DNA from 3 places in the Tolypothrix campylonemoides VB511288_2 genome. Region 2 is predicted to be linked to each of the others. Evidence: riboswitches for the same ligand, from Rfam matches in the RefSeq annotation. Region 2 holds a riboswitch; each other region holds the start of a gene.
What was found. A riboswitch is a leader RNA that binds a small molecule or an ion and turns the genes downstream of it on or off. The one in region 2 is predicted to bind cyclic di-AMP.

Region 1 (3,154 bases), on a different contig from region 2:
TATCTTTTTCCTCTTTTTCCTCAGAATGCTTTCTTTGCAGGCGTAAAAATAAATCTGAGTACCCAATGATGGAAGTTAAAGGGCTTTTAAGTTCGTGTGCTAGATAAGATATATGATCTTGATTTGACCTTAATAAGCGGGTAAGTTCCTGATTGTTAAGGCTTAACTGGTTTTGTAGCTGCTGTAGTTCTGTCAAGCGCTGTTCTGTGTAGCTTTGAAAACAAGATGCGATCGCTTCATCTAAAACTATATCAATGAGTCGTACAGCTCGCATCACTTCCCCTACAGATGCTTGTAAAAATTCCGGTTCAATTGTCTTAAATATAATCTCTCGCAGTACACGGTATTCTCGTGCAATTTCTGCTGCATCATAACCCTGTTCAGCTCTAAGAGTTCCATGATGCAAACTTTCTTGAACGATCTGTTTCATTTCATCATCTTGTGGACTTTTAGCCAGAACATCTGCTAGTGCTGAGAGGACATCAGTGAGATGATTTTTGATAGCTGAGCGTGAGAGATTTTTGGTGATGGGAATTTTTTTGTCTTCTCGAACAGCTTTCACCCACTCTTCTACAATTGTTTGAGTTTTATTTTGTAGCAGTTGACTAAAATCTTTCATTGCGTGCAGATGAACAATATTTAACTATAGCAATCTTATTTGATTTGGGAAACATCCGTATGCCTGGGATTACCTGCTAAAATTATGATTTAGTAGGCAATGCCTAAAATATAGTATTTCAAATTTTTCATGAATATTCTAAAATTTCTATGTGGGTAATGAGTAAAAATAGTTTTTAATATTATGATTATCTAAAGCAAACATTATGTAAATTATACTCAATACATAATTCTTCTTAAATATTTACACCAGAAGATGGAGAAAGATCTTAACAGGATAAATAATAATAGATGGTAAAATGAAAATCCTCTATCTCTGGATACCTTGACGCTACTGTGTAGCAGTGTTACATTTATCTAAAATTTAAGAGTAAGTCAGCCTAATCTGGCTAATGGCAAGTTTGCATTAGTTAGAGCGGAGGAACCATTCAAAGGGGCGTATCCTGAGAAAGGGTCAAATATAAAGGGTATGGGGATAAAAAGAGGGGGCAGTAGTAACTTCATCCTTTACACTTTATACTTAATCCTTCTCAGGGAGAGTATCTCTCAACTCTAGCCCGTCAGCTAACTTCGTAGGCACTGAGAGGAGACTGAAGAGACAATAGTCTTTATTGAATCTCATCAGTATCCCTGGCTGGTACTGCTCGGTTTTTTGTACCCGCATTTAAGTCTGGTGAGGTGAAGCAGAGTGTTTCAATTAAACATAGCTGCAATTATTGCAGTTGCTGGACAAGCAGCCTGGAAAAGAACAAAACCCGTACTGGTGAAAGAAACCTTTATACTGCCAGTGCTTGGATTTTTAGGAATTATTCTACTGTGGTGGGTTATTGCTCTTGCTAATCATGAATTAATGCCAACCCCACCAGAAGCGCTGGTTGCCAACTTGGACTACATCCTGAACCCATTTTATCAGAGAGGACCGGGCAATTTAGGAATTGGATGGTTGTTAATCGCAAGCTTGCGGCGGGTATTGTTAGGTTTTTTATTGGGTGCTGTAGTTGCAATTCCCTTAGGGTTTTTGATTGGAATGTCCAAAACGGCAATGCTTGCTCTCAACCCAGTCATTCAAATTTTTAAACCTGTGTCACCTTTGGCTTGGCTACCAATTGCCCTAGCTATCTTCAATTTGGCAGATCCATCAGCCATATTTGTTATTTTCATCACCTCCTTGTGGCCTACAATCATCAATACTGCACTGGGCGTGTCAAGTGTTTCCAAAGACTATATAGATGTAGCAAGAGTCTTAGAAATGCCACGTTGGCGGCGAATTACAAAAATTATTTGGCCCGCAAGTCTACCATATATCTTCACTGGCTTGCGGATCAGCTTGGGAATTGCTTGGCTGGTGATCGTTGCTGTAGAAATGCTAACTGGTGGTATCGGAATCGGCTTTTTTGTGTGGGATGAGTGGAGCCGTCTCAACTTGAGCTCGGTATTCTTAGCCGTATTGGTCATTGGCTTAACTGGGCTATTGCTTGATTTTGCAGTAGGCCAAATTCAAGAGTTAGTCACTCGTCGTCCGGGAAAAACCGCAAGTTAACTAAAGGATAGTGGTTAGTAGGGGCGCAAGGCATTGCGCCCGCACAGTAGTTAGTAGAACCACTAACAATTAACAACTAATAACTAACAATCATTTATGAACAACGCCGATAAGAAAAATCTTTTGCATCGACGGGAGTTTTTGGTAGGAGTAGGGGCAACAGCAGCGGGAATGGCTTTATCTTCATGTGCTATCTCCGGAGACCGCAGTGCTAAAGGGCTAACAGAAGAAGCTGCTGCCGTTCAACCTGTTGTTGATTCCAAAACGTTAGAAAAACCGAATCTCACTGTTGGTTATGTCCCTGTCAACGATTGTGCGCCCTTTGCTATTGCTTGGAAAAAAGGTTTTTTCCGCAAATATGGGTTGAACGTCAAACTCAATCGAGAAGCAAGCTGGGCAACATCTCGTGATGGAATTATCTTTGGTCGCCTTGATGCCTCACCCGTTGTGTCTGGTGCTGTAACCAATGCCAGAATCGGCGCTGAAGGTGCTCGTCACGCCCCTTTATGTGCAGCCATGACAATTCACCGTCATGGAAATGCCATGACGATGAATAAAGCCATGTGGGATTTTGGGTTGCGCCCGTGGTATCAGTACAAAGCACAATATGGCGATCGAGCTTTGGAAGAGTTTGGTCGGGATTTTCGAGATTTTTTTGAAAAACAGCCAGCGGAAAGTAAAGTTTGGGCAGTTGTTCTTAGTTCTGCCATTTACGAGTACTTTATCCGCTATATATCAGCTGCTGCAGGAGTCGATCCATTTAAAGAGTTTCGGGTCATTATTGTTCCCCCACCACAAATGGTGACGAACGTGCGTATTGGCGCAATGCAAGCCTATATGGTGGCAGAACCTTGGAATACTCGTGCAATTACTGGTAATGAAGGTGTAGGTTTTACCTTTGCTCAAGGCAAAGAAGTCTGGTTGGGACATCCAGATAGACTTTTGGGGGTGATGGAATCATTTATCGTCAATTATCCCAAAACCTATCGCTCTCTG
Region 2 (3,154 bases):
GAGCGATGGAAGAATGCGAATTCAAGCCTTCGCCGACCGCTTGTCAAGCCACAACCTGAGGTTTTCTCTCTTGTTCTTGTGTGGTGACAACTTCTGGTAACAAATGAGTGTAAAGATGAGTTAATCTGGAGGCAACACTTTGCCAGCTGAAAGCAATTTCTACACGCTGTCTACCTGCTTCACCAAGGCGATCCCGCCATTCTGGATTGATTAGAATGCGGTCAATAGCTAAGGCAAAAGCATCTTCATCCTTGGGAGGAGCAAGCAATCCTGTTACCTCAGGTACTACTGTAAATCGCAAACCACCAACATCACTGGCAACAACTGGAGTTCGGCTCGCCATCGCTTCAATGGCAACCAAACCAAAAGGTTCGTAGTGACTGGGGACAACACACACATCAGCCGCTGCATAGTATAAAGGCAGAACAGCCTCATCTAGACGACCTGGAAAGGCTGTGTAATTCTCCAGTCCAAGTTCAGACACAATACCAGAGATGCGATCGCGCTCGATTCCATCACTATAACCGGGACGACTGCCACCTCCAATAATTAATTGTAGGTTAGCGACAGAGTGCAAACTTGACTTTGCAAAAGCTCTCACAAGTGTCTCAATACCCTTGCGTTTATCAAAGCGACCAACGTAGAGTACAACCTTTGCATCAGGAGCAATACCCAATGTTTGACGTGCTTGAGAGCGTTCAACCGAGCCAAATTTCTCAATATCGGTACCGCAAGGAATAACTTCTATGCGTCCAAGAGAAGAAACTAGCTTTCGCATATGTTCCTGTTCTTGGGGGCTAGTCGCAACAACTCGATCGACACACTCCAGACAATTTTTTTCTACAGCTAGTCTGATACTAGCTATTGCTGGTACGTCAGAAACAGTGCTGTATTTCACTGCTCCTAATGAATGGTATGTATGCACTTGAATCAATGGTTGCCGCTTTTTTAGTTCCATACCCACCCAAGAAGACAACCAATAGTGAGTGTGAACCAGAGAATACTGAAAACCTTGATTTTGCTGGAATGATTGAAACTCTGCGATAAATTCAGGTAGATAATCTAGCAGGCTATCCCGACCTATAAACTCTATCGGACCAGCTTTTAGCCGAATTGTTCGACAGTTAGTTCCATGTTGGATAATAGCTGCTTGCTCGGGACTGCTGAGGCGAGTGAACATATCCACCTGCCAACCTTTTTGAGCTAGTGCGTAACCTATCTGACGGACATACACGTTTTGTCCACCAGCCTCTTCTTGTCCTATTTCTGCAGCAGGATCTCCATCCACAGAAATCAAAGCGATACGATGCTTTTTTGTCAGTAGCATAGTTAAACTTCACCACATGGCAATCTTTCCTGCCTCAGATATCTGAGTGGAGGTAATATGACCCCTTACCCAAAGCTAAGGGCAGGTACAACGAAGCGCACAGATACCAGCCAAGGATACCGACGAGAACAAGGCATTACTTGTTAAGAATGCTGTTCGCTCAGTCTCCTCTCAATGCCGACGAAGTTAGCTGACGGGCTAGGACTGAGAGATGTCCCTCTTTAACAAGGATGAAATATAAAGTTTAAAGGATGATGTGAGAAAAAGGACCTCTTATTTATCCTTTATACTTAAGTCTCTATCCTTTTTAAAGATTAGCCCCAACGGTGGTTCCTCCGCTTCAAGTTTACCTACGGGAACACTGTGTCTAAGGCAAACCAAGAATTAGGCAGACCGAATCTATATTGTTAAGAATTTAACGCGTAACCTTCACATAAGTCAACCTTCTTCAAGGAAGACTTCTTTTAGCAACAAGCATTGCTACTCTCCATTACGTTTTACTGCGAGTTGTGTAATTCTGAACGTAACCGTTTAACAAAGCCAGCTTGGTCTAACAAGTTATGGATAAACAATTATGAAGTACGACCTCCATCCAACATATATCCTTCATCGAAATAAATTTCAAATGCTTAACATAAGTTATCATAATTATATGAATTTTCTTTAAAGAAAATTATATGCATTACTTTTTTATCTGAATATTTTGTTGCAAATATTAAATCAATTTTATGTCTAGCGAGAGATGACAAAATATCATTTTCTTTTTTTAATTTTTCGGCTAGTTGGGTGGGCAATGCCCACCGATATCGAATAGTTTGGGAGCATGAGGGCTCACGTCCCAATCCCTAGCCTTGGATGCGAACCTGATGGAAGCGATCGCTGACATCACCCCCCTCTAAGTTTGGGAACTCCAATATCTGTCCGGTGCAAGTCACCTCTTCTCCATCAACCCACACTTGTTGCAGTTTGATTCCATGTACGTGTAGGCTCATCGATTTATAGGGGAAAGGATATTTCCCTTCTTCTGTCCAAGTGATTTCCAGACCGTTCTCGGAACGTGTCATCCCAAACTTATCTACTCTTGATTCTCCATAGCCATCACCTGCATCAGTGTAGAGAACGGTTTCACGGCTGTCTTCTTCTACAGGAGGGTAAATATGGAGAATTAATTGCTTTTTCTCCTCCATTGGTAAAATACTTCCAGCCAAAACGAACAGGGGAATTTGTTCTAGCGGTGCTTCGATTGTGATTTGTTGGGAACCTTCTAAAGCTGTATCATCCCAAAAATTATACCAGAAACCTTTAGGTAAAATCACTTGTCGCGATCGCGCTCCTTCTTGTACGATCGGACAAACAAGTAACGCCTCACCCAACAAGAAAGCATCTTCCACAGACCAGAGTTCGGGTTCATCCGTTGCAGACCAGAAAAGAGGACGCACGGGAGGATAACCTTTTTGTGTTGCTTCCCAAGACAAGGTATAGAAATAGGGAAGCAATCGGTAACGGAGTTCTAAATATTGCCGAATGATACTTAAATAAGGTTCTCCATAAGTCCAAGGCGTGCGGTGTTCCACATTATTAGAAGAGTGGGTGCGGTAAAACGTAAAAAAGGTTGCCATTTGGAACCACCGCAAGTAAAGCTCAGCACTAGGATTTCCCTGAAAACCACCGATATCGGGACCGCTATAAGGAATGCCAGAAAGCCCCAAACCTACGACTGTTGCTATAGTTGTACGCAACGCAATCCAGGTACACTCTACATCACCCGTCCAAGTCCAAGCGTAGCGCTGAAGACCAGCCCAGCCCGCACGGGAAACAATAAAAGGG
Region 3 (3,154 bases), on a different contig from region 2:
GTCAGTATTGCAGCAAACCTGAAAACCGTCAAGAAGTTGCCGAACTGATAACAGATCGTTCGTTTACTGGTGCAAAACCTAGAAAAAAAGGTGCGCCAACAACTAAATTTACTGGTCCCGCTATTTTGGGCAACTATAACTATGGTGGGTTTGATGGTAAGGATCGCACGATAAAAGCTGCTGATACGACAATTTTCTTCGACATTCCTGACAACATTCCTAAAAGCCCTGACGAACACTCTACATTTTTATGGAGATCCAGAAGTATTTGGATGATGACTCAAGCAGCACGTTGGGGTCAAATCAAGAAATTTCCCAAAGATGCAGAGAAACTAGCTGCACAAGGTTGGAGAACAGATTTATATCGTGAAATTGCTGCAGAAATGGGTATTAAGTCGCCCAAAGAAGATTTCAAGGTCGAGTCCCCTGAAGTTTTCATAGACAACAAAGGTTTCGATCCCAGCGATCCTGTAGGCTATCTCAACAGTTTTGAAATTAGAGCCAACGCCCCTACTCGGTTTTATATGTCCTAACTCCATAGGGATATTGCTTACAACTCTCTCCACAAATCTTTACTCTCTCTTAAAGCTACCATGACAAAATCAACTCCATTGACAAACGATAGCAATTCGCGCACTATGGGCGCTACTCCGTTTCTGGAAATTGACAGTGTCACCAAATCCTATCCAAAACCTGATGGTGAGCAATTTGTCGTTCTGGATAATGTCAATCTAACCATAGGTGAAGATGAGTATATTTCTGTCATCGGTCACTCTGGTTGCGGTAAGTCCACTCTTTTGAAGATTGTTGCTGGTTTAGAAAAAGCGACCTCTGGTTCCGTAAGATTGGATGGCAAAGAAATTCGCAAACCCGGTGCTGAACGCATGATGGTGTTTCAACACTACTCCCTGCTACCTTGGTTGACTGTACGGGAGAATATCCGACTAGCGGTGGATGAAGTGCTCAAAGATGCCTCAAGATCTGAAAAAATCAGCATTGTTAATGAACACTTGGCAATGGTAAACTTAAATGCGGCAGCTGACAAATACCCCGATGAAATTTCTGGTGGAATGAAGCAGCGTGTGGGGATCGCAAGAGCCTTAGCTATTCGTCCAAAAATGTTGTTGATGGATGAACCGTTCGGGGCATTAGATGCATTGACTCGGGGGAAATTACAGCGGCAAGTATTGGATATTTGGGAAAACCATCGTCAGGCTGTGATGATGGTCACTCATGACGTGGATGAGGCAATTTATATGTCAGATCGTATTGTTCTCATGACTAATGGACCCTCTGCTAAGATTGGAGAAATCTTGGAAGTACCCTTTCCTCATCCACGCGATCGCGGAGCAATGCGAAACTCTAAAGAATATTTTGAACTTCGCAATCACGCCTTGAATTTCCTAGATAAGTACTTTACTCAAGATGAGTAATTACCAGCAACAGCGATCGGCGACTAGTAACCAGTAATAACTAAATAATTGTTAACTGAGAACTAGTCGTCGATCGCTGTTAAAGTGGGTAGCCTAATTTAAATTTCCGAAATTTGAAGCGGAGGAACCAATTTTTGGGGCTTATCTTGTAAAAGGATAAAGGATAAATGAGAAACTGCGTTTTCTTAGTTCATTCTTCATACTTCCGATTTCAAGAGAGACACCTTCCAGTCTTAGCCCGTCAGCTAACTCCGTAGGCAATGGAAGGAACCCCAACATTTGGCTGTAATAACAGTTTCCATTGGGGATTCCTTAGACAGGATAAAAGATGAAAAGTTGTCTTAAGTTAGCTCAACTTCACACTTTATCCTTTAGATAACCCGCTTCTCCTTATTAAGTAGTTTCGTGCTGAGAGAAGAAGACTGTGAATATTAAGCCATTATTAGTGCGTCTGCAAAATGCTATTGGAAGAGATGATTTGATTGAGCAAATGGTACTGCTTCCAACACCAAAAATGTCTATTTCTGAAGAAATCCAAGCGTCAACATCAATAAATTTAATTGTTGGCTATAACAGTTCTCCGAACAGTCATACTGCGCTAGATATTGCTTTGTTAACAGCTCACCAAACACGTTTGGCTACGAAAGCTCAAGTAACAGTTCAAGTTGTCTATGTCATGGAAGATCGTTTAATGTCTGGTGGTGCAGAAGTTTTGCCAGCAGATGACGTGGGAAGCAGTCGCAGATCCGATCGACAAGTAATACAACATTTTTTAACAGACTCCGAAGAAGAAGAATTGAATACGGGGATTGTAACTCAAACAAGATGGCAAAATAACTCAACACACCCAATACAGGAAGAAAAATCTGTAGATAGATTCGCGCAAGCAGAACGTATTTTGAGACAAGCCAGCAGTTTGGCGGCTGAATGGAAAAGTTCTTTCAAAGCTCATTTACGGTTTGGTTGTGTTGCAACAGAACTTAAAAAAGTTGTTGTTTCAGAATCAGCTGATATCTTATTCCTTGGCTGTAACTCAATCCGTCATCCAATCGTACAAAATCTTGGTTCTCAATTCCCGTGTTCGGTATTAGGGATTCCAAATTCAATTCAAAATAAATACATTTAGAGGCGAAAATTTTGTAATTACCACATTTAGAAACCCGACTTTTTTTTAGAAGTCGGGTTTCTAATTCTTTAGGAGTGCATTACGAACATAAATATACTAAAACAATTAAAAAATGGTTTACCTTTCAATTGTTGCCTTTTGAAAACTTCGAGAATATGCTTATAATTCTAGTATTCTATAACCAAAGACTAACTATTAACCAATAATGGAAAACTGGCAAGCACTTATTAGTATTCTCACATTTATAAGCGTCATAATCTTAATCATGACAGAGTGGGTAAATTTGACAATTGCTGCGTTATTAGGAGCGTTGTTATTGGTTTTTACTAATGTCATGACTTTAGGAGATGCTGTTAGTTATATCGGTAACAGCCACGGAACATTGGGTTTGTTCTTTGGAGTCATGGTACTTGTCAGAGCATTTGAACCTACTAAGATTTTTGAATATCTTGCAACTCAAATAGTTATCCTTGCAAAAGGTAAGGGGAATCGTCTATTGCTAGGAATTGTAGGAATTACGACTCCTATTTGTGCTGTTTTGCCAAATGCTACTACAGTTATGTTATTAGCACCTTTAATTCCACCAATTGCAGAG

Region 1: another riboswitch for cyclic di-AMP. It lies ahead of ntrB (nitrate ABC transporter permease); the one in region 2 lies ahead of AB0756_RS34100 (glycosyltransferase).
Region 3: another riboswitch for cyclic di-AMP. It lies ahead of AB0756_RS28060 (hypothetical protein); the one in region 2 lies ahead of AB0756_RS34100 (glycosyltransferase).

The regions. Positions count from the first base shown of each region.
Region 1 is NZ_JBFPMW010000011.1:130,558-133,711, forward strand. Features, by position in the region: gene AB0756_RS28040 (sensor histidine kinase) at 1-619, opposite strand, end outside; cyclic di-AMP (ydaO/yuaA leader) riboswitch at 986-1,212, shown strand; gene ntrB (nitrate ABC transporter permease) at 1,307-2,158, shown strand; gene AB0756_RS28050 (ABC transporter substrate-binding protein) at 2,255-3,154, shown strand, end outside.
Region 2 is NZ_JBFPMW010000016.1:4,328-7,481, forward strand. Features, by position in the region: gene AB0756_RS34100 (glycosyltransferase) at 44-1,327, opposite strand; cyclic di-AMP (ydaO/yuaA leader) riboswitch at 1,488-1,712, opposite strand; gene AB0756_RS34105 (glycoside hydrolase family 31 protein) at 2,173-3,154, opposite strand, start outside.
Region 3 is NZ_JBFPMW010000011.1:133,734-136,887, forward strand. Features, by position in the region: gene AB0756_RS28050 (ABC transporter substrate-binding protein) at 1-533, shown strand, start outside; gene AB0756_RS28055 (ABC transporter ATP-binding protein) at 594-1,433, shown strand; cyclic di-AMP (ydaO/yuaA leader) riboswitch at 1,514-1,708, shown strand; gene AB0756_RS28060 (hypothetical protein) at 1,858-2,559, shown strand; gene AB0756_RS28065 (ArsB/NhaD family transporter) at 2,765-3,154, shown strand, end outside.